One region of the Rhizobium sp. SG2393 genome, then DNA from elsewhere that is predicted to be linked to it. Evidence: riboswitches for the same ligand, from Rfam matches in the RefSeq annotation. Region 1 holds a riboswitch; the other holds the start of a gene.
The links. A riboswitch is a leader RNA that binds a small molecule or an ion and turns the genes downstream of it on or off. The one in region 1 is predicted to bind S-adenosylmethionine.
Positions count from the first base shown of each region.

Region 2: linked by a shared signal. The riboswitch ahead of metA (homoserine O-succinyltransferase) and the one ahead of ACED18_RS18375 (O-succinylhomoserine sulfhydrylase) in region 1 are both predicted to bind S-adenosylmethionine.

Region 1 is NZ_JBHGAP010000011.1:44,007-59,665, forward strand. It holds gene pstC (phosphate ABC transporter permease subunit PstC) at 1-970, shown strand, start outside; gene pstA (phosphate ABC transporter permease PstA) at 967-2,286, shown strand; gene pstB (phosphate ABC transporter ATP-binding protein PstB) at 2,300-3,115, shown strand; gene phoU (phosphate signaling complex protein PhoU) at 3,162-3,872, shown strand; gene phoB (phosphate regulon transcriptional regulator PhoB) at 3,930-4,613, shown strand; gene ACED18_RS18340 (MFS transporter) at 4,826-5,605, shown strand; gene ACED18_RS18345 (hypothetical protein) at 5,675-6,067, shown strand; gene ACED18_RS18350 (GcrA family cell cycle regulator) at 6,155-6,676, opposite strand; gene ACED18_RS18355 (aspartate aminotransferase family protein) at 7,101-8,303, shown strand; gene argF (ornithine carbamoyltransferase) at 8,343-9,260, shown strand; gene ACED18_RS18365 (Hsp33 family molecular chaperone) at 9,461-10,447, shown strand; gene apaG (Co2+/Mg2+ efflux protein ApaG) at 10,568-10,960, opposite strand; gene ACED18_RS18375 (O-succinylhomoserine sulfhydrylase) at 11,267-12,451, opposite strand; SAM riboswitch at 12,493-12,571, opposite strand; gene ACED18_RS18380 (2'-deoxycytidine 5'-triphosphate deaminase) at 12,707-13,810, shown strand; tRNA gene ACED18_RS18385 (tRNA-Gly) at 13,897-13,970, shown strand; gene ACED18_RS18390 (glycosyltransferase family 2 protein) at 13,985-15,659, opposite strand, start outside.
Region 2 is NZ_JBHGAP010000007.1:38,376-54,034, forward strand. It holds gene ACED18_RS14835 (ATP-binding cassette domain-containing protein) at 1-355, shown strand, start outside; partial or broken gene ACED18_RS14840 (plasmid stabilization protein) at 435-620, shown strand; gene ACED18_RS14845 (hypothetical protein) at 716-1,075, shown strand; gene ACED18_RS14850 (hypothetical protein) at 1,154-1,369, opposite strand; gene ACED18_RS14855 (DUF2934 domain-containing protein) at 1,454-1,777, opposite strand; gene ACED18_RS14860 (M48 family metalloprotease) at 2,219-3,739, shown strand; gene ACED18_RS14865 (AAA family ATPase) at 3,769-4,608, shown strand; SAM riboswitch at 4,650-4,726, shown strand; gene metA (homoserine O-succinyltransferase) at 4,784-5,704, shown strand; gene ACED18_RS14875 (VWA domain-containing protein) at 5,729-6,913, shown strand; gene ACED18_RS14880 (aldose epimerase family protein) at 7,009-8,022, shown strand; gene ACED18_RS14885 (RNA polymerase factor sigma-32) at 8,096-8,962, opposite strand; gene ACED18_RS14890 (CarD family transcriptional regulator) at 9,486-10,055, opposite strand; gene fdxA (ferredoxin FdxA) at 10,442-10,780, opposite strand; gene ACED18_RS14900 (RNA-binding S4 domain-containing protein) at 11,029-11,427, opposite strand; gene ACED18_RS14905 (helicase-related protein) at 11,431-14,598, opposite strand; gene ACED18_RS14910 (beta-ketoacyl-ACP reductase) at 15,221-15,659, opposite strand, start outside.

The DNA of each region.
Region 1 (15,659 bases):
GTTCGCCTACCGCTCGATCGCGCCGCGCTTCCGCGCCCGCAACCGGGTCGAGCGCGTCATTCTCGCCAGCCTCGTGGCCGCCTCCTCGATCGCCATCCTGACGACGGTCGGCATCGTGGCCTCCATGGCAACCGAAGCCATCCACTTCTTCACCATGGTCCCGGCGCACGAGTTCTTCTTCGGCACGGTCTGGGATCCGCGCTTCGCCGCCGCCGGCTCGGGTGGCACGTCCGGCCAGTTCGGCCTGATCCCGCTGCTGCTCGGCACGCTCTATATCGGCCTTGTCGCCATGCTCTTTGCCGTGCCGATCGGCCTCTTCGCCGCCATCTACATGGCCGAATATGCCGGTCCGAAGTTCCGCAGCCTGGCAAAGCCGCTGCTGGAGGTGCTCGCCGGCATTCCGACCATCGTCTACGGCTTCTTCGCCCTGGTGACCGTCGGTCCCTTCTTCCGCGATCTCTCCGCCCAGATTTCCGGCCTGCTGACTGGTGACTACCAGAACTTCATCCAGGCCCAGAGCGTTCTGACCGCCGGCTTCGTCATGGGCATCATGCTGATCCCCTACGTCTCATCCCTGTCGGACGACATCATCACCGCCGTGCCGCGGGCACTGCGTGACGGTTCGCTGGGCCTTGGCGCCACGCGCTCCGAAACGATCAAGAAGGTCATCCTTCCGGCCGCCCTTCCGGGCATCGTCGGTGCCATCCTGATGACCGCCTCGCGCGCCATCGGCGAAACCATGATCGTGGTTCTGGCCGCCGGCGTGGCCGCCCGCATGCAGATCAACCCCTTCGAGCCGATGACCACGGTCACCGTCAAGATCGTCAACCAGCTGACCGGCGACCTTGAATTCACCTCGCCGCAGACGCTCGTTGCCTTCGCACTCGGCATCACCCTCTTCGTGATCACCCTGTGCCTGAACATCTACGCCCTCTTCATTGTCCGCAAGTACCGGGAGCAGTACGAATGAGCCAGGTCATCTCGGCCCCCGCCGCCACGGCCCGCGCCGCCAGCACGCGCCGCGATATCGGCATCAAGCGTCGCTACGCCGCCGAACGCCGCTTCCGCACCTATGGTCTGGCAGCGATCACCTTCGGCCTGCTGTTCCTCTTCCTGCTGATCAGCTCGGTCGTCTCCAAGGGCTACACCGCCTTCGAGCAGACCATGATCACCATCCCGGTCGAGTTCACCGAAAGCGTGATCGACAAGAACAATGAGCGCGCCACCAACCCGCAGAAGCTGATGACGGCCAATTACCCGGTTGTCGCCCGCAATGCGCTTGCCAAGGTTCTCGGCGTCGATCCGAGCGACCGTGCCGCCATGAAGGCGGTGGGCGGCATGCTGTCCGACAGCGTGCGCACCCAGCTTCGTGACGTCGTCGTCAACAACCCCTCGGTGATCGGCACGACGCAGCCGGTCTCGATGCTCGCCCATGGCGATATCGACTCCGCCTACAAGGGGCAGATCGACCTCTCCGTGCCGGAGAAGAACCGCAAGGTCTCCGACAAGCAGGTCGGCTGGATGAACCAGCTTGCCGAAAGCGGTGCACTGGCCGGCCATTTCAACACCGGCATCTTCGTGAACGGCGCTTCCAGCCGTCCGGAAGCCGCAGGCGTCGGCGTTGCCTTCATCGGCTCGCTCTACATGATGCTGATCGTGCTCGTCCTGTCCCTGCCGATCGGTGTCGCCGCCTCGATCTACCTCGAGGAATTCGCGCCGAAGAACCGCTTCACGGACCTGATCGAGGTGAACATCAACAACCTCGCCGCGGTTCCGTCGATCGTCTACGGCCTGCTCGGCCTCGCCGTCTTCATCAACTTCGCCGGCCTGCCGCGCTCCGCGGCTCTCGTCGGCGGCCTGGTGCTGACGCTGATGACGCTGCCGACCATCATCATCGCGACCCGCGCCGCGCTGAAGGCCGTGCCGCCGTCGATCCGCGCCGCCGCCCTCGGGCTCGGCGCCTCGAAGATGCAGACCGTGTTCCACCACGTCCTGCCGCTCGCCATGCCGGGCATCCTGACCGGCACCATCATCGGCCTGGCGCATGCGCTCGGCGAAACGGCGCCCCTGCTGCTCATCGGCATGGTCGCCTTCGTCGCCGATTTCCCGGCCTCGCCGCTGGCACCCTCCACGGCTCTTCCGGTACAGATCTACATGTGGGCCAACGAAGCCGAACGCGCCTTCGTGGAACGCACCTCCGGGGCGATCATCATCCTTCTGATCTTCCTCGTCCTGATGAACCTTGGCGCAATCTTGCTGCGCCGTCGATTTGAACGTCGCTGGTAGGGAGTACCCGATCATGAACATGATGAATGAAGCAGCGATCGAAAAGGCAGTGGACCAGAAAATGAACACCGTTCCCTACAAGATGATCGGCAAGGACGTGTCCGTCTATTACGGCGAGAAGCGCGCCCTGTTCGACGTCAACCTGAACATCCGCGAAAACACCGTCACCGCGCTCATCGGTCCCTCGGGCTGCGGGAAGTCCACCTTCCTGCGCACCCTGAACCGCATGAACGACACGATCGACAACTGCCGCGTCACCGGCAAGATCACGCTCGACACGGACGATATCTACGATCCGAACATCGACGTTGTCGAACTGCGCGCCCGCGTCGGCATGGTCTTCCAGAAGCCGAACCCCTTCCCGAAGTCGATCTACGAAAACGTCGCCTACGGCCCGAAGATCCACGGCCTCGCCCGCACCCGCGCCGAGTTCGACGAGATCGTCGCGACCAGCCTTCAGAAGGCCGGCCTCTGGAACGAAGTGAAGGACCGCCTGCACGAGCCGGGCACCGGCCTGTCCGGTGGTCAGCAGCAGCGTCTGTGCATCGCGCGCGCCGTCGCCGTCAGCCCGGAAGTCATCCTCATGGACGAGCCCTGCTCGGCGCTCGACCCGATCGCGACCGCCAAGGTCGAGGAGCTGATCCACGAGCTGCGCACCAACTTCACGATCGTCATCGTGACGCACTCCATGCAGCAGGCCGCGCGCGTTTCGCAGCGCACCGCCATGTTCCACCTCGGCAACCTCGTCGAGGAGAACGATACGGACAAGATGTTCACCAACCCGGATGACCAGCGCACCCAGGACTATATCATGGGACGCTTCGGCTGAGGCAAATCGCCCGCCCTGTTGTCACGAGGTTCGAGAGGAAACACTGATGCCCAGCCATATCGTCTCCGTCTACGACGAAGAATTGAAGTACCTTGCCCGCCGTATCTCCGAAATGGGCGGCCTGGCCGAGCAGATGCTCGGCGACAGCGTGCGCGCCCTGATCAATTCCGACGTCGCGCTCGCCCAGAAGGTCATCTCCGATGACGTGATCCTCGATCACGCCGAGCGTGATATCGGCGAGAAGGCGATCGTGACGATCGCCAAGCGCCAGCCCATGGCCGCCGACCTGCGCGAGATCATGGGTGCGATCCGCATCGCCAGCGATCTCGAACGCGTCGGAGATCTCGGCAAGAACACGGCCAAGCGCGTCATCGCGGTTGCGACGTCGGGCGTTCCGCGCCAGTTCGCCCGTGGCCTCGAGCACCTGACGGAGCTCACCGCCGCCCAGCTGAAGGAAGTGCTCGACGTCTACGCGTCGCGTTCGGCCGAAAAGGCCAACAACATCCGTCAGCGCGATGGCGAGATCGATGCCATCTACACCTCGCTGTTCCGGGAACTCCTGACCTACATGATGGAAGATCCGCGCAACATCACCTCGTGCACCCATCTCCTGTTCTGCGCCAAGAACATCGAGCGGATCGGCGACCACGCCACGAACATCGCCGAGACCATCTACTACATGACCACCGGTGCCCAGATCGAAGGCGAACGTCCGAAGGACGACACCACCGCCACGATGCGGGTCAGCGGCGAGTAAGACCGACGGCCGGGCGCCTTCGGGCGCCCTGCTGCCGGCAGGAACGGAGCAGGCATCATGTTGCCCAGAATTGCAGTGGTCGAAGACGAGGAAGCGCTGAGCGTTCTGCTGCGCTACAATCTTGAGGCGGAAGGTTTCGACGTCGATACCATCCATCGCGGTGACGAGGCGGAAATCCGTCTTCAGGAGCGTCTTCCCGATCTCCTTATTCTCGATTGGATGCTACCCGGCGTCTCCGGCATCGAGCTGTGCCGGCGCCTGCGCCAGCGCAGCGAAACCGAGCGCCTGCCGATCATCATGCTGACGGCGAGAGGCGAGGAAAGCGAGCGCGTGCGCGGTCTCGCAACCGGCGCCGACGACTATGTCGTCAAGCCTTTCTCGACGCCGGAACTCATGGCCCGCGTCAAGGCCATGCTGCGCCGCGCCAAGCCGGAGCTGCTCTCCTCGGTGCTGAAATGCGGCGACATCGAGCTTGATCGCGAAACCCACCGCGTCCACCGCAAGAGCCGCGAAGTTCGCCTCGGCCCGACCGAATTCCGCCTTCTGGAATTCTTCATGTCGTCCCCCGGCCGCGTCTTCTCTCGTTCGCAGCTGCTTGATGGTGTCTGGGGCCACGACATCTATGTCGACGAACGCACCGTCGACGTGCATGTCGGCCGCCTGCGCAAGGCGCTCAACTTCTCCAACATGAGCGACGTCATCCGCACCGTCCGCGGCGCCGGCTATTCGCTGGAAGGGTGACCGCCCGATCTTCCGCCAGTCCTCGCGCCGCGCGGACTGGCCTTTGCCGCGACCGCAGAAGCGTGACGCGGTTCCTCCCTTGGTATGGCGGGAAAGGGAAGCTTTCTCCCCGACCGCACCCGCGATCGTCATCGCGTCAGACCGCGGCGTTGGCCGCCCATTTTCCCCGCCAGCAATTGCAGAACCCCGCCGCAAACCTGTAGGAAGGGAGTTTGCATGTCGGGAATCGCAAGGCTGGCGCGGTGATCGGATGTCGTGAACGTATCGCTCTTTATGCCCTGCTGACCGGCCTGACCGCGCTCAGCATCGATGGCTTGTTGCCGGGCCTGCGGATGATCGGTGCGGAGCTGCCGGCCGCGCCGCCACTCTCAACCCAGCACGTTGTTTCGCTTTTCATTCTCGGCATGGCGGTGGGCGAGCTGGTGCTGGGGCCGCTTTCGGATGCCGTCGGGCGCAAGCCGTCCTTGCTGGCGGGACTGGCCATCTACCTCACGGGCAGCGTCATCGCCCTTCTGGCGCCGTCCCTTGGCTGGTTGGTCTTCGGTCGCTGTCTGCAGGGCGTCGGCGTCGCCGGCCCGAAGATTGCCACGCGCGCGATGATCCGCGACCAGTTCTCGGGTGATGCCATGGCGCGCGTCCTGTCGCTGATGTTCACGCTGTTCATTCTGGTGCCCATGCTGGCGCCAGGCCTCGCCCAGTTGCTGATCGGTGTCGCCGGCTGGCGCAGCATCTTCGGCGCCTACCTCGCCATTGCCTTGGCTCTCGGCCTCTGGCTGCTGTGCCGCCAGCCCGAGACCTTGCCCCTCGCAAGCCGCCTTCCTGTCCGCCCGCGGCTGCTGCTCGCCAATGGGCGCCGTATTTTCCAGGATATCAGGATCTCCTGCCTGATCCTTGCTGCCGGCCTCGTCTTCGGCGCGCAGCTCCTCTACCTCAGCACTGCCGCGGATCTGTTTTTCGACGTCTATGGCGTCAAGGAGCGCTCTCCCCTCTAATTCGCCGCGCTGGCCCTGGCTGTGGGGCTGGCCTCCTTTGTCAATGCGCGGATGGTGCAGCGGGTCGGCATGACGACCATGATGCGCACAGCCTTCTGTGGTCTTGTCGTGGCGAGCCTTGCCATGGTCGCCGTATCGCTGCTGTGGCAGGGGCATCCACCCTTGACCCTGATGATGGCCGGCCTGTTCTGCGCCTTCTTCGCCATCGGCGTGCTCTTTGGCAATCTGAATGCCATGGCGATGCTGGCTCTGGGCAAGGTTGCCGGCCTTGGCGCCTCGCTGATTGCCTCGGGTTCCAGCCTTGTATCCGCCGGCTTCGCCCTTGCTGCGGGCCGGCTCTATGACGGAACGACGCTGCCCTTGTCGGCAGCCTTCCTCGGTGCCGCACTCGGCGCCTTCGTCCCTGCGGAACAGGCGATGCGCGCGCCGCTGCGAGAGATCGAGCCCTTGCGGATCAGCTGACGCTAGTAGGTCTGTCGCAGGCCGGGAAAGCAAAAGGCCCCGCTGCGGAGAGCGGGGCCTTGATCGAAACGAATTGCCGGTGACGGTTTACCGAACCCGGCGGCGCTCGGCCGAGGGCTGGTAGGCGAGGCGGGCGTGCGCGGTGCAGTAGGGGCCGGCCTCGGCGCAGTCATTGCCGCAGAAATGGAAGTCGTCCTTCAGCGGGTCGCCGACCGGCCACTTGCAGGTCCGCTCGGTGAGCTGCGTCAGCACGAGGCGACGCGACATCGGGACCACGACGTTGGCGGCCGGTACGAATTCCTGTTCGGCCACGAGATCGACTTCGACCTCTTCCTTGATGACCGTCGCACCCTGCACGCGGGCAACGGTGCGGGTCGCGACCTTCGAGGCGTAGTTCGGCGCGCGCGGCGGGGCCGTGGTGCGCTTGGTGCGCGGCGCGGCCGCAGCACTGCCGCCGGCCTTGGCGCGGCCGGGCAAGCTCAGGCGATGAACCTTGCCGATCACCGCATTCCGGCTCACACCACCCAGCTGCGCGGCGATCTGGCTGGCGCTCAGGCCTTCCGACCAGAGCTTCTTCAGCTTCTCCACGCGTTCGTCCGTCCAGTTCATTCCATTCGTCTCCGCCGTTTCGAGTCCCCGTTCGGCGAATCCTTCACCGTGCCCCGGAGCACGCCCGGAGCGCAAACGCGATAACTCTATGTGGTGACTAGGTCCGCCGCATGCGTCTAGTAATTGTTTCTTAACCTAGTGACAGGGCGACTCTGTGGCAAGAGTCGGGCGAATCACGCCGAATCGATTTCGCGGTTTTCCCCAACTTGCTTCCCCGGGCGTGGCATTTTTGCAATGGTGCGCAAGCCCGGCGCAAGGCTCGATCTTTATCCGCCTTCGCCCCCGCGAAACCCCGGTCTTTGTTGACATTGCGCTGCGAGATGGCGATAGTGCCGGCGCCGCCGAAAGGCGGCATTTTTGATTTTTGCGGGATCGACGCCCGGCGCCTGAGATGGCCGCCGGCATCCAGAGCAGGAGATGGCCCATGAGTGCCACGGCAGCCCTTTATGATACCTATGCACGTGCGCCGCTCCGCTTCGAGCGCGGCGAGGGCGTCTGGCTGATCGACGAGGAGGGCAATCGCTACCTCGATTTCGCCGCCGGCGTCGCCGTCAATTCGCTCGGCCACGCGCATCCGCACCTCGTCGAAGCGCTGAAGGCGCAGGCCGAAAAGGTCTGGCACCTGTCGAACCTGTATGACGTGCCGGGCCAGGAAAGCCTGTCGCGCCGCCTGTGTGCCGTCACCTTCGCCGACAAGGTGTTCTTCGCCAATTCCGGTGCGGAAGCGCTGGAATGTGCCATCAAGACAGCGCGGCGCTATCACTTTGCCAAGGGTCACCCCGGCAAGTTCCACATCATCACCTTCGAAGGCGCCTTCCACGGCCGCACGCTGGCGACGATCGCTGCCGGCGGCCAGGCAAAGTATCTCGAAGGCTTCGGCCCCAAGGCGCCCGGCTTCTATCAGGTGCCCTTCGGCGACATGGCCGCCCTGCGCGCCGCGATCACCGAAGAGACTGCTGCCCTCCTGATCGAGCCGTTGCAGGGCGAAGGCGGCATTCGCCTCGTCAGCAAGGAATTCCTGCAGGAAATGCGCGCGCTCTGCGACGAATTCGGCCTGCTCCTGATCTTCGACGAAGTGCAGTGTGGCGTCGGCCGTACCGGCAAGCTCTTCGCCCATGAATGGGCGGGCGTCACGCCAGACATCATGGCCGTGGCCAAGGGCATCGGCGGCGGCTTCCCGCTCGGCGCCTGCCTCGCCACGGCGGAAGCGGCAAGCGGCATGGTCGCTGGTACGCACGGCTCCACCTATGGCGGCAATCCGCTTGCCATGGCCGTCGGTAACGCGGTGCTCGACGTCGTTCTGGCTGACGGGTTCCTGGAGCATGTGCGCGATGTCGCGCTCGTCTTCCGCCAGGGCCTCGCCTCGCTCAAGGATCGCTTCCCGGACATCATCGAAGACATCCGTGGTGACGGCCTCATGCTCGGCATCAAGGCCAAGGTGCCGAATGGCGAGCTCCTGAAGGCCATCCGCGCGGAAAAGCTTCTCGGTGTGCTGGCCGGCGACAACGTGCTGCGCCTCCTGCCGCCGCTCATCACCACCGCCGAAGAAGCGCGCGAGGGCCTGCACCGCATCGAGCGGGCGTGCGAGGCCCTTTCGCAGCCGGCCCGCCTCCAGGCATCGGCCTGAGACCTCGAACCACTTTTACGAAGACGGAACCCACAGAGCATGGCATCGACCAGACACTTCCTCGACCTTTCCGCCGTCAGCGCCGAAGACTTGCGCACCATCATGGATGATGCGCACAGCCGAAAGCAGGCGACGAAGGCCGGCACGGCGAAGAAGCCGCTGGAAGGCAAGATGCTGGCGATGATCTTCGAAAAGCCGTCTACCCGCACCCGCGTCTCCTTCGATGTCGGCATGCGCCAGCTCGGCGGCGAGACGCTGTTCCTCTCCGGCACGGAAATGCAGCTCGGCCGTGCCGAGACGATCGGCGACACCGCCAAGGTGCTGTCGCGCTACGTCGATGCCATCATGATCCGCACCACGGACCACCGCCGCCTGATGGAGCTCGCCGAGCACGCCACCGTGCCAGTCATCAACGGCCTGACGGACGATACCCATCCCTGCCAGATCATGGCCGACATCATGACCTTCGAGGAGCATCGCGGCCCCGTGAAGGACAAGACCTTCGCCTGGACGGGCGACGGCAACAACGTGCTGCATTCGCTGATCGAGGGCTCGGCGCGCTTCGGCTACAAGATGCGCATGGCGACCCCCTTCGGTTCGGAGCCCTCGGACAAGTTCCTGAACTGGGCGCGCAACAATGGCGGCGACATCCTGCTGACGCATGAGGCCGAGCAGGCCGTTGCCGGTGCGGATTGCGTCGTCACCGACACCTGGGTGTCGATGAACCAGGAGCACCGCGCCCGCGGTCACAACATCTTCCAGCCCTATCAGGTCAATGCCGCGCTCATGAAGCATGCCGCGCCCGATGCGCTCTTCATGCACTGCCTGCCGGCCCATCGCGGCGAGGAAGTGACGGACGAGGTCATCGACGGCCCGCAGTCTGTGGTCTTCGACGAGGCCGAAAACCGCCTGCATGCCCAGAAGGCCGTGCTTGCCTGGTGCCTCGGGGCATTCTGACACGCTGCGCCCCGGTGAGGCTGGCCGCAGCAGGCCAGCCGCAGCAGGACTTGCAATCGCGCGCCCCGAACCCGATCTAGGGGCGAAACGGTTCCCTTTCGGATGATGGTTGCATCCGATCTCCTTCCGTATAGCTTCACCGTGAACGGCCGCGCGTCTCTCGCGCCGGCCGGAGCGCGGCCATTGATGGGACAAGACAGATGAGCCAGGCAACACCCGCCCTCGGGCAGTTCGATTTCGCAGGTGACGATCACGTCGTGCCGTTCCAGGTGGAAGGGCTCGATGTGCGTGGCCGTGCCGTGCAGCTCGGCCCCATGCTCGACGCCATCCTCGAGCGTCACCGCTACCCCGTGCCCGTCGCCCGCCTCGTGGCGGAGGTCGTCACGCTGACGGTGCTGCTCGGCACCTCGCTGAAGTTCAAGGGCAAGCTGATCATCCAGACCAAGAGCGATGGCCCGGTCGATCTGGTCGTTGCCGATTTCTCCGCGCCCGACAGCGTGCGCGCTTATGCCCGCTTCGACGAGGATGCGCTAAACGCGGCGCTCGCCGACGGGCGCGGCGCGCCGGAGCAACTGCTCGGCAAGGGCGTCCTCGCCTTCACCATCGATCAGGGCGCCCACATGCAGCGCTATCAGGGCATCGTGCCGCTGGACGGAGCAACGCTGGAGGAGATCGCCGGCGTCTATTTCCGCCAGTCGGAACAGATCCCGACCAAGGTGCGCCTCGGCGTGGCCGAGCTGCTGGATCGTGATGAGGCCGGCAAGGCGCGTCATCGCTGGCGGGCCGGCGGCATTGTCGCGCAGTTCCTGCCGGAGGCGCCCGAGCGCATGCGCCAGCCGGACCTGCACGGCGGCGATGGCGACGAAGGCGCAGATCACCTTGAGGACGATACGTGGTCTGAAGCCAAGACCATGCTGGAGACGATCGATCTGGATGAACTGACCGACCCGACCGTCGGTTCCGAGCGGCTGCTCTATCGCCTGTTCCACGAACGCGGTGTGCGGGTCTATCCCCCGCAACTGGTGGAAGACCGCTGCAGCTGCTCGCGCGAGCGGCTGAAGTCGGTGCTCTCGAGCCTCAGTGACGAGGAGATCGCCCACACGATCGAGGACGGCAGGATTTCGGTCACCTGCGAGTTCTGCTCGACGGCCTATCACTTCGAGGCCTCGGAAATCCGGCCGGCCTGATCGGCTGGCCGGGCGCCCTAGAGCACGTCCAGCAAAAGTGTGTCAGCGGTTTTGCGTCCGGACTGCGGTAAAACAAAGGGATAGAGAATTCCCGGCGAACCCGTGTTTGTCGGGAATTCTCTAGTTCAGCACGCGCACGAGGCCCGGACTGTCCAGCGAGAAGGCGGGGATGGCGATGTCGAAATGCTCGCCCGTCTCCGCCTCCATGCCGTAATGGCCGAACATCACGCCCGACGGCGTGTCGAGCGGGCAGCCGGAGGAGTATTCATAGGTGTCGCCGGGATTCAGCACCGGCTGCTCGCCCACGACGCCGGGACCGCTCACCTCGTCCACCTGTCCGTTTTCGTCCGTGATGTGCCAATAGCGCGAGACGAGCCGCACCGTGAGCTCGGAATGATTGGCGATCACGATCCGGTACCCCCAGACATAGCGGCCGTCCTCGGGGTCGGACTGGTCTTCCAGATAGTAGGGTTCGACCACGACTTCGATGTCGTGGGTCAATGCGCGGTACATGCCTTCACCTTCCGGGAAGACGGCTGCAGCAGGCATGCAGGCCCGAGGCGGTTGCGCGCGGCTTCCCGCTTCCAACGCGACCAGGGGCGTGCCTTGCCGCAAGGCCGTCCATGATGCTGAGCAAAACTAGCGAGTGGAAGGGGATTGCGTCAAGAAATCCCGACGCTTTCATCGAATATTGGTTTATTTTGAAACGCTGACATTCCCGCCGGTCGCCGCTTTCGATGGCGCGCGGCTCTAGGGCCACAAAAAAGACCGGCAACCGAAGGCTGCCGGCCCGTAATCAAGTGGTACAGCGCGACTGGGTCAGGCCTGAACGTGTTTCAGCGCGGCGGCGAAATCCTCGACAAGGTCGGCACTGTCCTCGATGCCGGCGGAGAATCGCACCGTGCCGGCGGAAATGCCAAGCTCGGCACGCGCATCGTCGGACAGGTTCTTGTGCGTCGTCGTCGCGGGATGGGTGATCAGGCTCTTGGAGTCGCCGAGATTGTTGGAGATCTTCACGACCTTGAGGGCGTTCTGAAGCGCAAAGGCGGCTGCCTTGCCACCCTTCATCTCGAAGGCCACCAGCGTCGAGCCGCCCTTCATCTGTGCCGCCGCGAGACCCGCCTGCGGGTGATCCTTCCGGCCGGGATAGATGACGCGGGCGATCTGCGGCTGCTCGGCGAGGAAATCGGCAACACGGCTGGCATTGTCCTGCTGCTGGCGCACGCGCAGCGGCAGCGTCTCGATGCCCTTCAGCAGCGTCCAGGCATTGAAGGGCGAGAGCGCCGGGCCGGTGTGGCGGAAATAGTCGTGCAGGTTCTCGTCGATCCACTGCTTGTCGGAGAGGATGACGCCGCCGAGGCAGCGACCCTGTCCGTCAATATGCTTGGTCGCGGAGTAGACGACCACATGCGCGCCGAGTTCCAGCGGCTTCTGCAGCAGCGGGGTCGCAAAGACGTTGTCGACCACCACCTTGGCGCCGATCTGGTTTGCAAGCTTCGCGACACCGGCGATATCAACCAGTTCCAGCGTCGGGTTGGTCGGGCTTTCCAGGAAGAAGACCTTGGTGTTCGGGCGGATCGCCTGTTCCCAGTTCTCCAGCGAGCGGCCATCCACCAGCGTAAACTCGATGCCGTAGCGCGGCGCCAGCGTTTCGACCACCCAGCGGCAGGAGCCGAACAGCGCACGGGCGGCCACGATATGGTCACCGGCCTTCACCTGGCAGAGAATGGCGGCGCTGACGGCGGCCATGCCGGATGCCGTGGCGCGCGCATCTTCCGCGCCTTCCAGCATGCACATGCGCTTTTCGAACATGTCGTTCGTCGGGCTGCCGTAGCGGGCATAGATGAAGCCGTCCGTCTCGCCCTTGAAGCGCGCTTCGGCGGCTTCGGAGGTGTCGTAGACAAAGCCCTGCGTCAGGAAAATGGCCTCGGACGTCTCGCCGTGGTTGGAGCGCGTGGTGCCGCCGTGAACGAGTTGGGTTGCGGGTCTCCAGGTGTTGCTCATGGTCTCATCGCCTCAAACAAAAAAACCGGCCGCATAAGCAGGCCGGTTTGCACCCGGCCTTTTTAGCTACTTGTTTAACGTGGCTGCAAGCCGGCCGGCCAAATCACCACGGGATAATTTCCCTTACTCTCAAACCCCGGCTTGCGTCAATCGAGCGAGTTTGGTTTTGTCGCGGGCGCCCGGTCGCGAAGGCCGTTTCCGGCTGCCCGGGCATCGGGACATCCGGTCCCGCACGCAGACGCCAGAGAGGGCCTCATGACGCGCACGACGGGAATTCTGCCGGACAAGGCGATCGAGGCACTGTTTGCAAACGGGGCGCTGAAGAGCGAACGCCCGCTCGATGCCGACCAGATCCAGCCGGCAAGCCTTGATCTTCGCCTCGGCGCCAAGGCCTTCCGCGTGCGCGCCAGCTTCATGCCGGGCCCCGGCAACCTTGTCTCCGACAAGATCGACCGTCTCAGCCTGCACGTCATCGACCTATCGGAAGGCGCTGTGCTGGAAACGGGCTGCGTCTACATCGTGCCGCTCATGGAAAGCCTCGCGCTGCCCGAGGGCATGTCAGCCTCTGCCAATCCGAAGAGCTCTACCGGCCGCCTCGACATCTTCACCCGCGTCATCACCGATCGCGCCCAGGAATTCGACAAGATCGCGCCCGGCTATGTCGGTCCGCTCTATCTCGAAATCAGCCCGCGCACCTTCCCGATCGTCGTGCGCCGCGGCTCGCGTCTCTCGCAGATCCGCTTCCGCATCGGCCATGCCCTGCTGGCGGAGGACGAGGTGCTGGCGCTGCACGCAAGCGACATGCTCGTCGCCGCCGAGCAGCCCAACGTTTCCGGCGGCGGCATCGCACTGTCCATCGATCTCGAAGGGCGCGGCAGCGACGGGCTGATCGGCTATCGCGGTAAGCACCATACGGCGGTCGTCGATGTCGACAAGAAGGCCGGGCACGGCATCCATGATTTCTGGGAGCCGCTTTACGATCGCGGCCGGCGCGAGCTGATCCTCGACCCCGACGAGTTCTACATCCTCGTCTCGCGCGAGGCCGTCCACGTTCCCCCGCTCTATGCGGCGGAGATGACGCCCTTCGATCCGCTGGTCGGCGAGTTCCGCGTGCACTATGCCGGCTTCTTCGACCCCGGCTTCGGCCATGTCGCCGCCGGCGGCAGCGGCAGCCGCGCCGTGCTGGAAGTGCGCAGCCACGAGGTGCCCTTCATCCTCGAGCACGGCCAGATCGTCGGCCGCCTTGTCTACGAACACATGCTGGAACGGCCCCAGGGCCTCTACGGTCTGGGCCTCGGGTCGAACTATCAGGCGCAGGGCCTCAAGCTCTCCAAGCATTTCCGGGCCGAGGACAAGTAGAACAGGCGCGTGCTCCATGCGCCCGTCTTGACACCGCTCTCGCCCTGAGGGATTGTCCGCCCGCTGATGGCCATCCGGCCGCGTCGGCGGGTATGATGTAATGGTAGCCTGTCAGCTTCCCAAGCTGAACGCGCGGGTTCGATTCCCGCTACCCGCTCCAGCGTCCTTTCCGTGCTACTCCCCGGCTGCGGGCTTGTACCTAGTGACGCTCGGCAGATGCGGTGTCTTGTTCCAGACGAACGGACGTCGATACAGTTCCCCGACCGCCCGCCAGGCACAGAGCGAAATCATCAGCCAGTAAACGGGAAGCCGGAGCCAGCCGTGCCCGACCTTTCGCCGCTCGGCCGGTCCCATGGCGCTGAAGCCGAGGGAGAGCAGGGCGGCATAGCTTCCCGCCATGTTGACGAGATCGAGGACGGCCAGCAGGCGGGACATCGGCGTGCCGAGATAGGCCGGGTCGAGCCCGTAGCGAACAAGAACGAGGACGGCGAAGGCGAGCATCAGGGGATGGACCAGCGCGGAAAACAGGAGCCCCCCGATCATCAGCTGCGACGCCAGGAAGGCGCGGGCCCCCATCTCCCGCCACCAGCGGCGAGGCGCGCGTATCATCACCAGCCATGTCTGGAGCCAGCCCTTGAACCAGCGCACGCGCTGCGGCATCCAGATCGCCGGGCTCGTCGGCGCATCCTCGAAGGTCGGTCTCGTGATGACGCGGGTGCGAAAGCCGAGGCGATGCAGCCGAAGCCCGAGATCGGCGTCCTCCGTCATGTTGAACGGATCCCATCCACCGGCTGCGCGCAGGGCCTCGGTCCGGAAATGGTTCGACGTCCCGCCAAGCGGCAAGGGTAGGCCCCTCCTTGCCAGCATCGGCAGCAACTTGCGGAAAAGCCCGGCATATTCAATGGCGAAGTTGGCACTCAACCAGCTAGCATCGGCATTGGCGATGACCAGTGGAGCCTGAAGACAGGCGACATGATCGGGCGCGGCCCGGAACGTGGCGGCAGCCTCGCGCAATTGAAGAGGGTGCGGCCTGTCCTCGGCATCGTAAACGGTCAGGAATTCACCGCGCGCACCCGCCAGCGCATAGGCGAGCGCCTTCGGCTTGGTGCGCGGCAGAGCCGGCGGAACCTCGACGATCTCGTAATGCGGCTTCAGCGCCATGGCGCGCAGGGCGGACAGGGTCTCGGCATCATCGGCCTCGCACACGAGCTTGATGTCGAGACGCGAGACCGGCCAGTCGAGTTGGTCGAGCGCCGCCACCAGTTGGTTACAAACCGCAGCCTCGCGGTAAAGCGCGACCATGACGGTGTAGACCGGCAAGGCATTCCCGCAGAGCGCGGCGGGCGCGGATGGGCAGGGATCTGCCGGCAGGGACGCCGGCAAGCTGCTTTCACGGCGCCAGCCCGGAAGCGCCGAAAAACGCAACAGCAGATGGCTCAGGTAGAAGACTGACAGAACGAGATGCAGGATGATCTGGAGGTCACCCGGGACAAGCGCCAGACAGAGGATGAGGGCGGATACCAGAATGCCGAGCGCGAATCCCTGCGGCCCCGCCAGCACGATCCGGGCGCTGGAATCCCGGTCCCGATCAAAAAGCCTGCCCGTCGTCTCGCGCAGTCGCCGCTCCGCGCCTGCCTGCCAGACCGCACGACGCAGCGCCGCGGGTGTCGTGATGCCAAGGCTCGCCCGCAGGCCCGGCAAATGCTGCATCCGCGCCGCCAGCTCCCGCGCCTTTTCGAGTGTCGGCACGATGAGCGTGCGGGGCGGACGAACCGGATGGTGGCAACGCAGGATTTCCGGCCGCACGAGCTGCGTGTCGATCCATGGCGCATCATGAACGCTGCAGGCG
Region 2 (15,659 bases), on a different contig from region 1:
CGCGCTGAGGCTGGATGCGGCAGGCCGCGCAGCCGTCAGCGAGGCCTTGGCGAAGGTGGGGCTCGCCGGTTTCGAACGGCGCCGGCCGCCGACACTGTCCGGCGGGGAGCGGCAGCGGGTGGCGCTGGCGCGCGCGCTGGTCAGGCGTCGGCCGATCCTGCTGCTGGACGAACCTTTCGCCGCGCTCGACCCTGTCCGGCGGGCGGAGATGGGCGACCTCATCGTCGGGCTGAAGCGCGAGACGGGCGTGACCGTGCTGCTCGTAACCCACCAGCCGGACGATGTGGCGCGGCTGTGTGATGCCGCGGTGGAGATCGAGGCTGGCCGTGTACGGGCGGTGCGATCCCTGCGCTGACGTCTGTGGCTGTTTGGCGGGAACTTCCGCGGCGCTCCTGCCGTTCGGGTGGAAACCCCCAGGCCAAGAGGAGAGTACCATGCCCCAGGGCGACAAATCCGCCTACACCGACAAGCAGAAGCGCAAGGCCAGCCACATCGCCGAAAGCTACGAGGACCGCGGCGTCTCCAAGGACGAGGCGGAAGCCCGCGCCTGGGCGACGGTCAACAAGCAGGATGGCGGCGGCAAGAAATCCGGCTCCGGGCGCAAGAAGCCCGCGCATCATTGAAGCGACAGGTTTCACACGCCCGACGCGGAACCAATGGTCCCCAAGGCGCATTTGGTTGCGAGATTTGACCCGAACACATGAGGAGCAGACCCATGGCAGCCAAGGATATCCGTATCCTTTCCGAGGGCGATCAGCAGATCGTCGAGTTCGTCGGTGAAGATCGGGAGGTCGTTTCCGTGCGGCTTTCCCGGCGCGCTGACAATGACGACGATGCAATCCGCGATGCCACCAGCCTTCTTGTTCGCATGAGTAGCGCGCCGCAGGCCGCAAACGACCATGACGCCAAGGGCGGCTCACCGCGCGAGAGCCTTGAGGCCGAGCAGCGCCGGCAAGCGACCAGCAACGAGAATGCCGATCTCGACAAGGCGCTGAAAGACACGTTTCCTGCAAGCGACCCCGTTGCCGCCACCTCCGGCGCTGTCGGCGTGGACCATCGCCGTCCCTCGAACTGATCCTATGCACGAGACCGAAGACGCGCTCCGGGCCAACCGGAGCGCGTCTTTTCATGCCGATATTCCCGGCGCTGACGTTTAGAAGCGCCCGTGCATCAGGCTCATGCCGTTGATCATCGCCGGTACTGCCAGGCGTCCGCCAATGTTGTGCGGATGGTGGAGGTCGACCTGATGGGGAGCCGACACTGCCGTGACGGTATCATTGCGCGGAGCGCGAAGATCGGTTGCGTGGGTACGCGATGCCCTCGCCATTGCCAGGCGTTTGCCGCGCACGGGTTTGCGTCGAAGGATCATGCTGCTCTTCCCTTTCGGTTTATGCCGAAAACAAGAACAGATGGCGGGCCGGATCGTTCCATCCCGCCCGCGTTTCGGGGCGACTTAAGCCTCAACGGGCTTTCTGGCTTTCGCCCGACCGGTCGCCGCGGGCTTGGTCGAACCCGCTTCGGAAGGCTTCACCTTCGCGCTTGCCGCGCCCGTTGCCTTTGTCGCGGCGGACTTGGACGGCGCGGTGACGGGTTTTTCCTTCTGCGTGGCCGATGCTTTTCTGGTCCCGCTGCGGGCGGCCTTCGGCGCCGGTTCTGCCGAAACGAGTTCGCGGCGAGCCATCTCCCAGTGGCGCAGGTCTTCGCCGTGCGGGTGGCCTTCGGCCTCCCAGATCGCGTAGGCGCGGTCGCGGATACGGCTTTCGAGGGTCAAGTCCATCTATCGTCTCCCATGCTCAATCAGGCCGGACGGCAATATCCGGGTGGAGGCCCGGCGAACGATCGGCGGTGGGACGAGAAACGGACCGGATCGAATCGCGCGATCATCGGGCGTCACTTACCGTAAACAACTTTTGACGGACCGGCCACCCCCTCGACCTCGTGCGCTGAACGAGCCGGGGTCTTGGCCACAATTTGACCGTGCCGGCATGGGAGGCGGTCTGAGGCTCGGGCATACGCACTTTGCGGGCGTTGCGACAAAACCACGCCAATCGATAAGTTTGGCAAACTGCTAGAAAACGGCCCGCGAAATCGTATAGACCGAAATCATTGGCGCATCGGGGTTTTCGCCCTATCTAGGGTGGCGTGTTGCCTGCCCTTGATGCGGTTGGCGCCGCTGACGTGATGGATGACCGCGGCATGCGGTCGGTCGGATTGACGGATGGAAAAGGGTCGGCTCGGGGTTGAGGGATCGAAACGGAACGGAGCGGCCGCAGGATGGCGACGCACCGGGCTGGCGCTTGCGCTGTCGACGGCGACAGTCCTGTCCGGCTGCCAGTCGATCCTCGAGCAGTCCTACGAGCCGAGCGTTCAGCCGTCGTCTAATCCACAGATCGTTGAGGAAGTGCAGAAGAACGACCCGCGCGCCGCGCTTGGCGCCCGTGAGCATCCGCGCATCGTTGCGAGCTATGGCGGTGAGTACAAGGATGCCAAAACCGAGCGTCTGGTCGCGCGTATTGCCGGCGCGCTGACGGCGGTCTCGGAAAATCCGCTGCAATCCTACCGGATCACCATTCTCAATTCTCCGGCCATCAACGCCTTCGCCCTGCCGGGCGGCTATCTCTACGTGACCCGTGGTCTTCTGGCGCTGGCAAATGATGCATCGGAAGTCGCTGCGGTCCTCTCGCACGAGATGGGACACGTCACCGCCAATCACGGCATTGAACGCCAGCAGCGCGAAGAGGCCGAAATGATTGCGAGCCGCGTCGTTTCCGAGGTGCTGTCGAGCGATCTTGCGGGCAAGCAGGCCCTGGCCCGTGGCAAACTGCGCCTGGCGGCGTTCTCGCGCCAGCAAGAGCTTCAGGCCGACGTGATCGGCGTGCGCATGCTGGGCGAAGCGGGCTACGACCCGTACGCAGCGGCACGCTTCCTTGATTCCATGGCCGCCTACAGCCGCTTCACGGCGGTTGACCCTGAATCGGACCAGAGCCTCGACTTCCTCTCCAGCCATCCGAATGCGCCGCAGCGCGTGGAACTGGCGCGTCGCCATGCGCGCGCCTTCGGGCAGGAGGGGCAGGTGGGCGATCGCGGCCGTGACTACTATCTCGACGGCATCGACGGCCTGCTCTACGGCGACAGCCCCGAAGAGGGCTATGTGCGCGGCCAGACTTTCCTGCATTCGCGCCTCGGCATTCGCTTCGACGTACCGGAAGGCTTCCGCATCGACAACAAGGCGGAAGCCGTTCTCGCGACCGGGCCGAACGATGTGGCCATCCGCTTCGATGGCGTCCCGGATACGCAGGGCCAGTCGCTTGCGGCCTACATTGCCAGCGGGTGGGTGACGGGACTTCAGCCGGAGACGATCCGTCCCATCCGCGTCAACGGCCTCGAAGCGGCGACGGCACGCGCCAGCGCCGACCGCTGGGACTTCGACGTGACCGTGGTGCGGCTGGGGCAGCGCATCTACCGCTTCCTCACCGCCGTGCCGAAGGGATCGCCTGCCTTGCAGCCAACGGCGGAGGCGCTCCGTCTTTCCTTCCGGCAGATGACGCCGGCGGAGGCCGCGTCCGTCAAGCCGCTCAGGGTTCGCGTGCTCACGGCAGGGCCGGGCGATACGATCGCAACGCTCGCCGGGCGCATGATGGGCACGGACCGGAAGCTCGATCTCTTCCGCCTCATCAATGCGATGACGCTGACCTCAACCGTCAAGCCGGGCGACCGGGTGAAGATCATCGCCGAATAATCCGCCGCCAGTCATTGCGGGAGTGCTCCATGCCGTTTTCCGGAACAGACGCCTATATCGCGGAGAAAGACCTGCTGGTTGCCGTCAATGCCGCGATCAGGCTTGAACGTCCGCTTCTGGTCAAGGGTGAGCCCGGTACCGGCAAGACTGAACTCGCCCGGCAGGTGGCGGCAGAGCTTGGCGCGCCCTTCATCGAATGGAGCGTGAAATCTACCACCAAGGCGCAGCAGGGCCTCTATGATTACGATGCCGTGTCCCGCCTGCGCGACAGCCAGCTGGGCGACGCACGTGTCAACGACATCGCCCACTACATCCGCCGCGGCAAGCTCTGGCAGGCCTTCGAGACCGATCGCCGCGCGGTGCTCCTGATCGACGAGATCGACAAGGCCGATATCGAATTTCCCAACGATCTCTTGCAGGAACTCGACCGCATGGAGTTCCATGTCTACGAGACCGGCGAGACGATCCGCGCCAAACACCGGCCGATCGTCATCATCACCTCGAACAATGAAAAGGAACTGCCGGACGCCTTTCTGCGTCGCTGCTTTTTCCACTTCATCCGGTTTCCCGATGCGGAAACGCTGGCGCGGATCGTGGAGGTGCATTTCCCCGGCATCCGCCGTACGCTCCTGTCGGCCGCGCTGACGACGTTCTTCGATATCCGCAACGTGCAGGGGCTCAAGAAGAAGCCCTCGACGTCGGAGGCGCTCGACTGGATCCGGCTTCTTGTTGCCGACGATGTCGATCCGGCCGATCTGCGTGCCGACCCCAAGACCATGCTGCCAAAGCTGCATGGCGCCCTGTTGAAGAACGAGCAGGATGTCCATCTCTTCGAACGCCTCGCTTTCATGAGCCGGCGGGATAGCTGACCGCCGCGTTCACATTGATTCCGGCCGCGACAGAGCGTATGACAGGCGCTCGTGGTGATTTGCCGGCCGGCTTGCAGCCACGTTAAACAAGTTGCTAAAGGGCCGCGGGGAGCAGGACTTCCGTGGGCCGATGGCGATTTGATGCAGCCGGCTTTCGTTTGTCGAAGTGAGCCCCATGCCGATCAAGATCCCCGATGCACTGCCCGCCTTCCAGACCCTCGTTTCCGAGGGCGTGCGGGTGATGACGGAAACCGTGGCTATCCGGCAGGATATCCGCCCGCTGCAGATCGGCCTGCTCAATCTCATGCCGAACAAGATCAAGACCGAGATCCAGATGGCGCGCCTCGTCGGCGCCTCGCCGCTGCAGGTCGAGTTCTCGCTGATCCGCGTCGGCGGCCACCGCGCCAAGAATACGTCGGAAGAGCATCTGCTGGCCTTCTACGACACGTGGGAGGAGATCCGGCACCGCAAGTTCGACGGTTTCATCATCACCGGTGCGCCGGTGGAAACGCTCGATTACGAGGACGTGACCTACTGGGACGAGATGAAGCAGATCTTCGACTGGACGGAGACGAACGTCCATTCGACGCTCAACATCTGCTGGGGCGCCATGGCGGCGATCTATCACTTCCACAAGGTGCCGAAATACACGCTGAAGGAAAAGGCCTTCGGGGTGTTCCGCCACCATAATCGCAAGCCGTCCTCGGTCTTCCTCAACGGCTTTTCCGATGACTTCCAGATCCCGGTGTCACGCTGGACGGAGGTGCGGGCAGCCGATATCGCCAAAGTCGCCGATCTCGACATCCTTATGGAGTCTGACGAGACGGGTGTCTGCTATGTGGAGGAGAAGGGCGGCAAGCGGCTCTACGTGTTCAACCACGTCGAATATGATTCCACCTCGCTGGCGGACGAATATTTCCGCGACGTGAATGCGGGTGTTCCCATCCGCCTGCCGAAGAACTATTTCCCCCATAACGACCCGTCGATCCCGCCGCAGAACCGCTGGCGCAGCCATGCGCATCTCCTGTTCGGCAACTGGATCAACGAGATGTACCAGACGACGCCCTACGATCTGGACGCGATCGGGAAGGGCTGAGATCCGATTGAGGAGGCGCCGCCGATGCTCATCCCGTTCTTCCTGATGCTTCGGGCAGAGCGGGTGCCGGTGACGCTGCGCGAGTTGCTGGCGCTGCTGGAAGGCATGCAGGCGGGGCTTGCCGACTTCGACGTCGAGGCCTTCTACTTCCTGGCGCGGGCGGCGCTTATCAAGGACGAGCGGCATATCGACCGTTTCGACCGGGTGTTTGCGCAGTGTTTCCGGGGGCTTGAGCGCGTGTCCGGTGCAGAGGGCGAAGGGCCGCGGCCATTGCCGGAGGAGTGGCTTCGCAAGCTCGCCGAGCGGCACCTGACGGAGGAGGAGAAGGCACTCATCGAGAGCCTTGGCGGCTTCGATGCCTTGATGGAAACGCTGCGCCAGCGGCTGGCAGAGCAGCAGGAGCGCCATCAGGGCGGGTCGAAGTGGATCGGCACGGCCGGAACGTCGCCCTTCGGCGCCTATGGCTACAATCCCGAGGGCGTGCGGATCGGGCAGCCGGAATCACGCCATCGGCGGGCGGTCAAGGTGTGGGACCGGCGCGATTTCCGCGACTATGACGACGAGGTCGAGTTCGGCACGCGCAACATCAAGGTGGCGCTGCGGCGTCTCCGGCGCTTCGTGCGCGAGGGGGCGGCGGATGAGCTGGATCTGCCGGCAACGATCCGTGCCACCGCCGAGCAGGGTTATATCGATGTCGTGACGCGGCCGGAGCGGCGCAATGCGGTGCGCATGCTGATGTTTCTGGATGTCGGCGGATCCATGGACGGGCATGTGCGGGATGTGGAGATGCTGTTTTCGGCGGCGCGCTCGGAGTTCCGGCATCTGGAGCACTTCTATTTCCACAACTGCGTCTATGAAGGCGTGTGGAAGACCAACAGCCGCCGGCACGTCGATCGGATTCCGACAGAAGAGGTGCTGCGCACCTACGGGTCCGGCTACAAGCTCTGCTTTGTCGGCGATGCCGCGATGAGCCCCTACGAACTGACCCATGCCGGCGGCTCCGTGGAGCACTGGAACAGCGAAGCGGGTGCGGTGTGGCTGGAGCGGCTGGCCGCGCAGTTTCCCGGCCATGTCTGGCTCAACCCGGTCAAGGCGGATTACTGGGGCTATACGGCCTCGATCGGGCTGGTGCAGCGGCTCATGGGCGGGCGGATGTTTCCGCTGACACTCTCGGGCCTGACGGACGCGATGCGGGCCCTGCTGCGCTGATCTTCAATTGTATGATTTATGAGTTGCGGCGGCGTGGAAATTGCAGCAGTTTCGCCGCGCCTGCCGTGAGGAGCGGGCTAAGCGGGGAGGATTGCATGGTGCGCGAGCATTTCGGCGTTTTGCCGACGGGTGAAGTGGTGGAACGGGTGACGCTGTCCGGCGGCGGACTGACGGCGAAGGTGTTGACCTATGGCGCGGTCATACAGGATCTCCGGCTCGAAGGACATCAACCGGCACTCGTCCTCGGTTTCGAGACGCTTCAGCCTTATCTCGACCACTCGCCCTATTTCGGCGCGACGCCCGGCCGCTGCTCCAACCGCATCGGCGACGGCCGCTTCACGATTGACGGTGTGCCGCACCAGCTGGAGCGCAATGAGCGAGGCGTCACCCACCTGCATGGCGGCAGCGACGGGCTGGCGGTGCGCAACTGGGAGATCGTCGATCTCGGCGCGGACTTCGTGGTCCTTAGGATCACCGATCCGGCGGGCCGCGCCGGCTATCCCGGCACGTGCCGCGTGACGGTGCGCTACAGCCTTTCGCATAGTGGGCGGCTGAACGTGATCTATGAATCAACGACCGATGCGGCAACACTCTGCAACATCTGCCAGCACAGCTATTTCAACCTCGATGGTCGCGACGATGCCCTGGACCATGTGATTTCCATCGCAGCCGATCATTATCTTCCGGTCGACTCCCGCCTGATCCCGACGGGTGAAATCCGCCCGGTGGATGGCACCGTCTTCGACCTGCGCCAGCCGACGCCGATGCATGTGCAGAAGAGCGGCGAAAAGATCGCCTACGATCATAATTTCTGCCTGTCGTCGGAGCGCACGGGCCTGCGCAGCGTGGCGCGCGTCGCAAGCGCGCATTCCGGCATTTCGCTTGAGGTCAGAACGACGGAGCCGGGCGTGCAGTTCTATTCCGGTGTGATGATCGCGCCGATGCCCGTGGCGGGGCTGGATGGCCGCATCTACGGGCCGTTCTCGGGCTTCTGCCTGGAGACGCAGGTCTGGCCGGATGCCATCAACCATGCCGGTTTCCCGAATGCGGTGCTGCGGCCGGGCGAGGTGCTACGACAGGAAACCGACTACGTCTTTTCGCGCGGATAAGCACGACAAGGTCTACGAAAAAAGGCCGGCGTGGAGATCCGCGCCAGCCCTTCATCGAACGTTGCAGCAGTGCTCAGGCCATGCCGGTGGCAAGCACCGGCGCACGGGCGACGAGGGCGCTGCGCAGCTTTTCGAGCGCGCGGGTCTCGATCTGGCGGACGCGCTCCTTGGAAATGCCGAGGTCGGCGCCGAGCTCTTCAAGCGTCGCGCCCATCTCCGAGAGGCGACGCGCCTTGATGATCTTCATTTCGCGTTCGTTGAGTGCCGTCAGCGCATCCTTCAGCCATTCGCGGCGACGCTCGCCATCGATGAGATCGCCGACCTGCTCGTCCGGCAGGGGCTCGTCGCTGGCGAGGAAGTCCATGCGCTCTGCACCATCGGGCTCACCGGATGAAACGGGCGCCTGAAGCGACGTGTCGCTGCCGGAAAGACGGGCATCCATGGTCTGCACGTCGCGCACGCTGACGCCGAGTGCCGTGGCAATCTGCTCGTGCATGGCCTGCGCGGTCAGCTGCTGGTCACCCTGGGCGAGGCGGGCGCGCAGACGGCGGAGGTTGAAAAAGAGCGCCTTCTGGGCGGAACTGGTGCCGCCACGGACGATCGACCAGTTGCGCAGGACGTAATCCTGCATGGAAGCGCGGATCCACCAGGTCGCGTAGGTGGAAAAGCGGACCTCACGGCCGGGCTCGAAACGGGCGGCCGCTTCTAGCAGGCCCACATAGCCTTCCTGCACGAGGTCACCCATGGGCAGGCCGAAGTGGCGGAATTTGGTGGCCATGGACACGACGAGGCGCATATGGGCCATGGCGATGCGGTTGCGTGCTTCCTGGTCGTCGTTCTCCCGCCAGGCAATGGCGAGGTCCTGTTCCTCCTGGCGCTCCAGATAGGGGGCAGCCATTGCAATCTTGATCAGGCGTCTTTCAGCACTCGGGTTCTTCATCGGAAAGCTCCGTCAGATCGCGCTTGGCGCGTCACGAGTTCGACCAGCATCCAGCAGAAGGAAGGAGCCATCAGGATTGAAGTCACAGACACAACTGGCCGACTTGACTTGAATCCGGGTGTTTCTATCTCTCCACTCACACATGAAAAACAGGCGGGGCACGATGAGGGGTTTCATGGACCGGCTGCCGCCGTGCGGAGCCATGTCCGTCGGCGTCTGGAAAACGCCGCATCTTGAAAAAAGTTCCGGTCGCCCTTGAAAATTTTGCGCGCCGACGCGTCTTTTCTTTTTTGCCTGTCGCGTTAGGTGCGCGGGCCCTGCCGTTGGCGACATGCCGCCCGATAAGTATCTGTTAATGATCAGAAATTCTCGAGCGCATCTCGACGGCCGCCGGCCCGGCCCTGGCTCGAGGCGGAAGCTGGCTGAGCATTTCCGGCAATCAGATTATCAGCGCGCACAAAAAAACCCGGGTGTGAGCCCGGGCTTTTTGTGGATGCCTGTGTCGATGCCGTCGCGGCCTTGATCAGGCAGCTTCGTCCTGGCTGTCGTCTTCCTCGACGGTCTTGCCGCGCTTCGGACCCTTGTTCAGGTGGGTCTCGACGAGGCGAACCGCTTCGGTTTCCGACATCTTGTTGACGGCTGCGATTTCGCGGGCCATGCGGTCGAGGGCTGCTTCATAGAGCTGGCGCTCGGAGTAGGACTGTTCCGGCTGGTTTTCGGCGCGGTAGAGGTCGCGAACGACTTCGGCAATCGCGATCAGGTCGCCGGAATTGATCTTGGCATCGTATTCCTGCGCACGACGCGACCACATGGTCCGCTTCACGCGAGCCTTGCCCTGAACGACCTTGAGGGCACGCTCGACGAAATCGGTCTCGGAGAGCTTGCGCATGCCGATGCTCACGGCCTTGGCGACCGGAACCTTCAGACGCATCTTGTCCTTTTCGAAGTCGATGACAAAAAGCTCGAGCTTCATGCCAGCCACTTCCTGCTCTTCGATAGCGACGATTTGGCCCACGCCATGGGCGGGATAGACGATGGATTCACCGGTCTTGAAGCCGTGGCGGTTCGAAGATTTCTTCTGCTGGGTCGTCATTCGTTTCAAAAACTCCCTGTTACGCTCCCGGCTTGGGGGCCGGGGCCGGGTCAACAAGGCCCGGGATCGGCGGAAACCGCCGGATGACACCTGCTGGTCCGCCCACAGTGACAAACGCAAAGACGACACGTCCACCAACGGCAACTTGCGTTGCGAGTTAAAATGTGGGCGGTCGAGGGGATCGTTTGCTTTCGTGATGGTTTCGGGCGCGCGCAAGCGTCCCGAGTTGGATCAGTTTTGAGACCCTATCACAAAAAACTGTCGAAATCAATAATTTGCTTTGACAGGACGTCAAAGATCGGGGGTCTCGGGCGCCGCTGCTTCGCGGGCCGCCCGGACCGTCATGCCGCCAGCGGGCGCGTTCTGGCGCCCCGCCGGTGCTATGGTCAGTTGCCTTCGCCGGGCTCGGGGGAGAAGAACTTCTCGAACTTGCCCTCGACGCCATCCATTTCCTTGGCTTCCGGCAGCGCGTCGCGCTTGACCGTGATGTTCGGCCATTTCACGGCATATTCAGCGTTGATTTTCAGCCACTTGTCGAGCCCGGACTCGGTATCCGGCTTGATGGCGCCCGCCGGGCATTCCGGCTCACAGACGCCGCAATCGATGCACTCGTCGGGATGGATGACGAGGAAGTTCTCGCCTTCATAGAAACAATCGACAGGGCAGACCTCGACGCAATCGGTATATTTGCAGCGAATGCAGTTGTCGGTCACGACATAGGTCATGCGGAGCTCCAGCCACGTCACATTTGGTCGCAGGCGGCAAGGAAGTGTGAAGGCCGCCCGTCTCGGGATTGCCGGTCCTTGCAGGCCCGCGAAGCAGGGGGCGCATGGTCACCGGCAGCCGTTCACGTAAAGATTTTGGCCCCGCTTTGCAAGGCCAAAAGCCTGTCGCAAAAGGCGGTTCGCGGAGACGAATTTTCTCTTTTACAGGTCAGTTGACGTGGAGGCTCGGATCAGCGCGGAACGCGATGTCAGTCCTCATCCCGAAAGAGCCGATCTATGGCGCGGCGCTCCCGCTTGGTCGGACGTCCGGCACCCGGCTCGCGTGCAGCGAAGACGGGTGCGGTGTCTTCCGGTGTCGGCGCGGGCGTCAGGTCCTCGTATAGAAGCCGGGCTTCCGGTGCCGGACCCCGGCGCTCGCCCGCAGCCAGCACCTTTATCGTCATGTCGCGATGGTCGAGATCAAGGACCAGCGTATCGCCGATCCGCAGTTGTGCGGAAGACTGGGTGGTGCGCGTGCCGTTGATCCGCACGCGCCCGTCCTCGATCAGCTTCTGGGCCAGCGAGCGGGATTTGACCAGCCGCGTGAAGAACAGCCACTTGTCCAGTCGCTGCCTTGCCTCACCCGGTTGCCCGCCTGCTGACGCCATGCCTTACTTCTTCATCTGCTCCTTGAGCGCTGCGAGCTTTGCGAAGGGCGAATCGGGATCAACCGGCTTTTCCTTGCGCGGCGGCTTGGCCTCGAAGGTCTGGGGCTGGTTGCGGTTCGGACGGTTGTCCGGCCGGTCCTTGCGCTCGCCGCCGCGGCGTTCGTCGCGCTCGGGCCGGCCGCCATTGCCGCCGGGCTGGCGGTTGCGGTCGCCGCCCTTGCCATGACGGTTCTCGGCGTTGCGGTTGTCGCCCTGGCGGCCTTCGCCACGGTTGTCGCTGCGCGGCTGGCCACGGCCTTCGCCGCTGCGCTCGCCACCGCGTTCACCGCGGCCACCACTGCGGCGCTGCTCGCCGTCGCCCTGGTTGCGGCCACCCGGACGGCGGTCGCCCTGCGGGCGTGCATTGCGCTGGTTGTCGTTGCGGCCACCCGGACGCCACAGCAGGACCGGCTTCGGTTCTGCGGGTTCTTCCGTATTGGCGGATGCAGCGGCCTCTGCGGTCGCTTCGGATTCGCTTGCGGCGGCTGCGTCTGCCGGTGTTGCGGCTTCCGCGCTTTCGCTCTGGACTGTCTCGACCGCAGCGGCCTCAGCGGCAACGGGTGCGTCGGCGGTGGCTTCGGCTTCCGGCTCGGAGGCGTCGGCATCGTCGCCCGCTGCGGGCTCGCCCTCAGTGGTGACTTCCGCTGCAGCAGTCGGCGCTGCCTTGGCGTCCTGGCTGGCGAGGTGCGCGGCCGCCTGCTCGGCGGTCACGCTTTCGGCGCGGTAGCCGAGACCCTTCAGGATTTCTTCCATGTCGTCGGCGGTGGCGCCGAGAATGGAGAGCATCGCGGTCGTCGTCACGAAGCGGCGGCCGTCATAGGCACCGTCCGGACGCGGTGTTGCGCCCGGCTGCCACTGCAGCAGCGGACGGATGAGGTCGGCCAGGCGCTCCAGAATATCGACGCGCACGGCACGCTTGCCGAGGAAGCGGAAGCCGGCGAGCTTGTAGAAGGTGCGCTCGAAGCTCGGGTCGGTGACGACGGAGGTGCGGCCGGCGGCCAGAACCGGGATGAGGTCGCCGTAGCCGGGCTTGTCGAGGCCATCGTTCTTCAGCGCCCAGAGCAGCGTGATGAGTTCGGCCGGTGCCGGCTTCAGGAGAGCGGGCATGAAGACATGGTAGGCGCCGAAGCGGATGCCGTGGCGGCGCATGGAGGCGCGGGCCTCCTGGTCGAGCGCCTTGACGTCGTCGGCGACATCGCGGCGGAAGAGCACGCCGAGATTTTCGACGAGCTGGAAGGCGAGGCCCTTGGCCATGCCCTGCAGGTCTTCGGCGCGGGAGAGATCGTCCAGCGGCTTCAGCACGGTTGCGATGTGGTGATTGACGAAGCGCTCGATGCGGGCGGCGACGTGATCGCGCGCCGCACCCTGCAGCTGTTCGTCGGCCAGAAGGATCACGCGGGGGTGCATGATGTGATCGCCGGCTGCGAGCTTCGCGACGGGATCGCCGAGCCAGCGCACCGTGCCGTCCGAGGACAGCGCGAGGTCGCCGTTCGCGGCCGCATGCATGCGTGCCGCCCGCGCTTCGAATTCGAGCGCCAGCGCCTTGTGGGCCGCACCCTGAACCGCGCGCGCGTCCGGTCCCTCCGCACCTGATGCCAGCGTGAACCGGAACCCGGTCAACTGTCCGACATGATGGCCGGCAACAAAGACGTCGCCATTCACACTGATTTCCGCTTCCAGCATCGCATTCTCTCTCAGCCGCTTCATGAGCACAGATGTCCTGCGATCAACAAAGCGTTTCGTCAACCGTTCATGTAGCGCGTCGGACAAACGGTCCTCGATTTCGCGCGTCTTTTCCCGCCAGTGTGTCGGATCAGCCAGCCAGCCGGGGCGGTTCGACACATAGGTCCATGTCCTGATTTGCGCAATCCGTGCCGAGAGCGTATCGATCTCGCCATCGGTTCGATCGGCGCGATGGACCTGCTCGGCCATGAAATCCTCGTTCACGACACCCTTGCGCACCAGATCCGCATAAAGCGTCGAAATGAGGTCGGCGTGCTGGGCGGGCGTGATGCGACGGTAATCGGGAAGCGCGCAGGCCTCCCACAATTTCTCCACACGGGCGGACGTCGTGGCGAGATCCTGGATTTCCGGGTAGCGGGACAAATGCTCCAGCGCCTGCTGATCCACGGCCGGCAGGGCGCGAGTCAGTCCCTGGACGCCGGGGGCCTGTTCGAGGCTCTTGCGCAGGGCTGTGAGCGACGAGAAGTCGAAATTCTTGGTGCGCCATTGCAGCACGCGCACGGGATCGAACTGATGCGTCTCGATGCGCTCGACCAGTTCGTTGTCGAAGGGCTCCACCCGGCTCGTCACACCGAAGGTGCCGTCGCGCACATGGCGGCCGGCGCGGCCGGCGATCTGGGCGAGTTCGGACGGGTTCAGGTTTCGGAACTGGTAGCCGTCGAACTTGCGGTCCTGGGCGAAGGCGACATGATCGACATCGAGGTTCAGACCCATGCCGATCGCGTCGGTGGCGACAAGATACTCCACATCGCCTTCCTGATAGAGTGCAACCTGGGCATTGCGGGTGCGGGGGCTGAGCGCGCCGAGCACCACGGCCGCACCGCCGCGCTGGCGACGGATCAGCTCGGCGATCGCATAGACCTCGTCGGCCGAGAAGGCGACGATGGCCGATCGGGCCGGCAGGCGGGTGATCTTCTTTGAGCCGGCGTAGAGAAGCTGCGACAGGCGCGGGCGTTCCACCACCGTGATGCCGGGGAGAAGCCGTTCCAGCAGGCCGCGCATGGTGGAGGCGCCGAGCAGCAGCGTTTCGTGCCGGCCACGTAGGTGCAGCAGACGGTCGGTGAAGATGTGGCCGCGCTCGAGGTCGCTCGCCAACTGGATCTCGTCGATCGCCACGAATTCCGCCGTGGTCTCGCGCGGCATGGCCTCCACGGTGCAGACGGAAAAGCGCGCCATGTGCGGCGTGATCTTCTCCTCGCCGGTGATCAGCGCGACATTGTGTTCGCCCACCTTTTCGACGACGCGTGTGTAGACTTCGCGGGCAAGCAGACGCAGCGGCAGGCCGATCACGCCGGACTGGTGCGCCACCATGCGTTCGATGGCGTAGTGCGTCTTGCCCGTGTTGGTCGGGCCGAGCACCGCGGTGACGCCGCGGCCGCTGAGGATCATCGGTTGGATGGACACCGAAACGCCATGCCTTTCTGGATCGGACCGCTGCATCCGCCTCTCGGCGCCGGCAACGGGGTGGGCAAGACATGCCCATCGCGGAGCCCGATGGCAAGAGCGCGGCGCCGCTTTCTGTCTGTTTCGGCCGTCAGCGTTAAGACTCGGAACAGTGGTGGAACGAATCAGAGACGAATCACTGACTCCGCAAGGTTGCCGGTTTGTTCACCTCTAGATCTGGATGCTGCGGCGCGGTATCGGTCCACATCGTGAATCCACTTGAGGGCCTGGCGGGGCGGTCTGCGTGCCAAAAGTTAACGGCAGAACTGGAGGTGGCGGTTCACGAAACTGTCATGCAACCGTATGAAATGCTTTCCAAATCGTTAACGTGGCGTGTTCGTCTGTGCCGCATTAAGGAATCGATCAAAGCCGGAACGAATCAGCGACGAATCGCTGACTCCGACGCTTTCTCCTTTTGTTCGCCACTACATCTTGTGCGATTCGGCATCGCATCGCGCAAGGCGGGGCAGACTCGCGCGGGTTGCAGCGCTTTCCATGTCCGCAAACGTTAACGGGGGCGACCCGGCAGGGCGCCCCCGTTGAAAAGATGCCTGACTTTCCGTCTGCGTCAGACGACGAACTGGCCGCCATTGGCCGAAATCGTCGATCCCGTGATGAAGCCGGCATCGTCGGAGGCGAGGAAGACCACGATCCGGGCGATTTCCTCCGGCTCGCCGAGACGGCCGACGGGGATCTGCGGGATGATGCGCTCGTTCAGCACCTTCTCCGGGATGGCGCGGACCATTTCCGTGCCGATGTAGCCGGGGCAGATGGCGTTGACGGTGATGCCCTTTGCGGCGCCTTCCTGGGCGAGTGCCTTGGTGAAGCCGAGATCGCCGGCCTTGGCGGCGGAATAGTTCGCCTGGCCCATCTGGCCCTTCTGGCCGTTGATCGAGGAAATGTTGATGACGCGGCCGAAGCTGCGGTCGCGCATGCCCGACCAGATTGGGTGCGTCATGTTGAAAAGACCGTTGAGGTTGGTGCCGATGACGGCATTCCACTGGTCC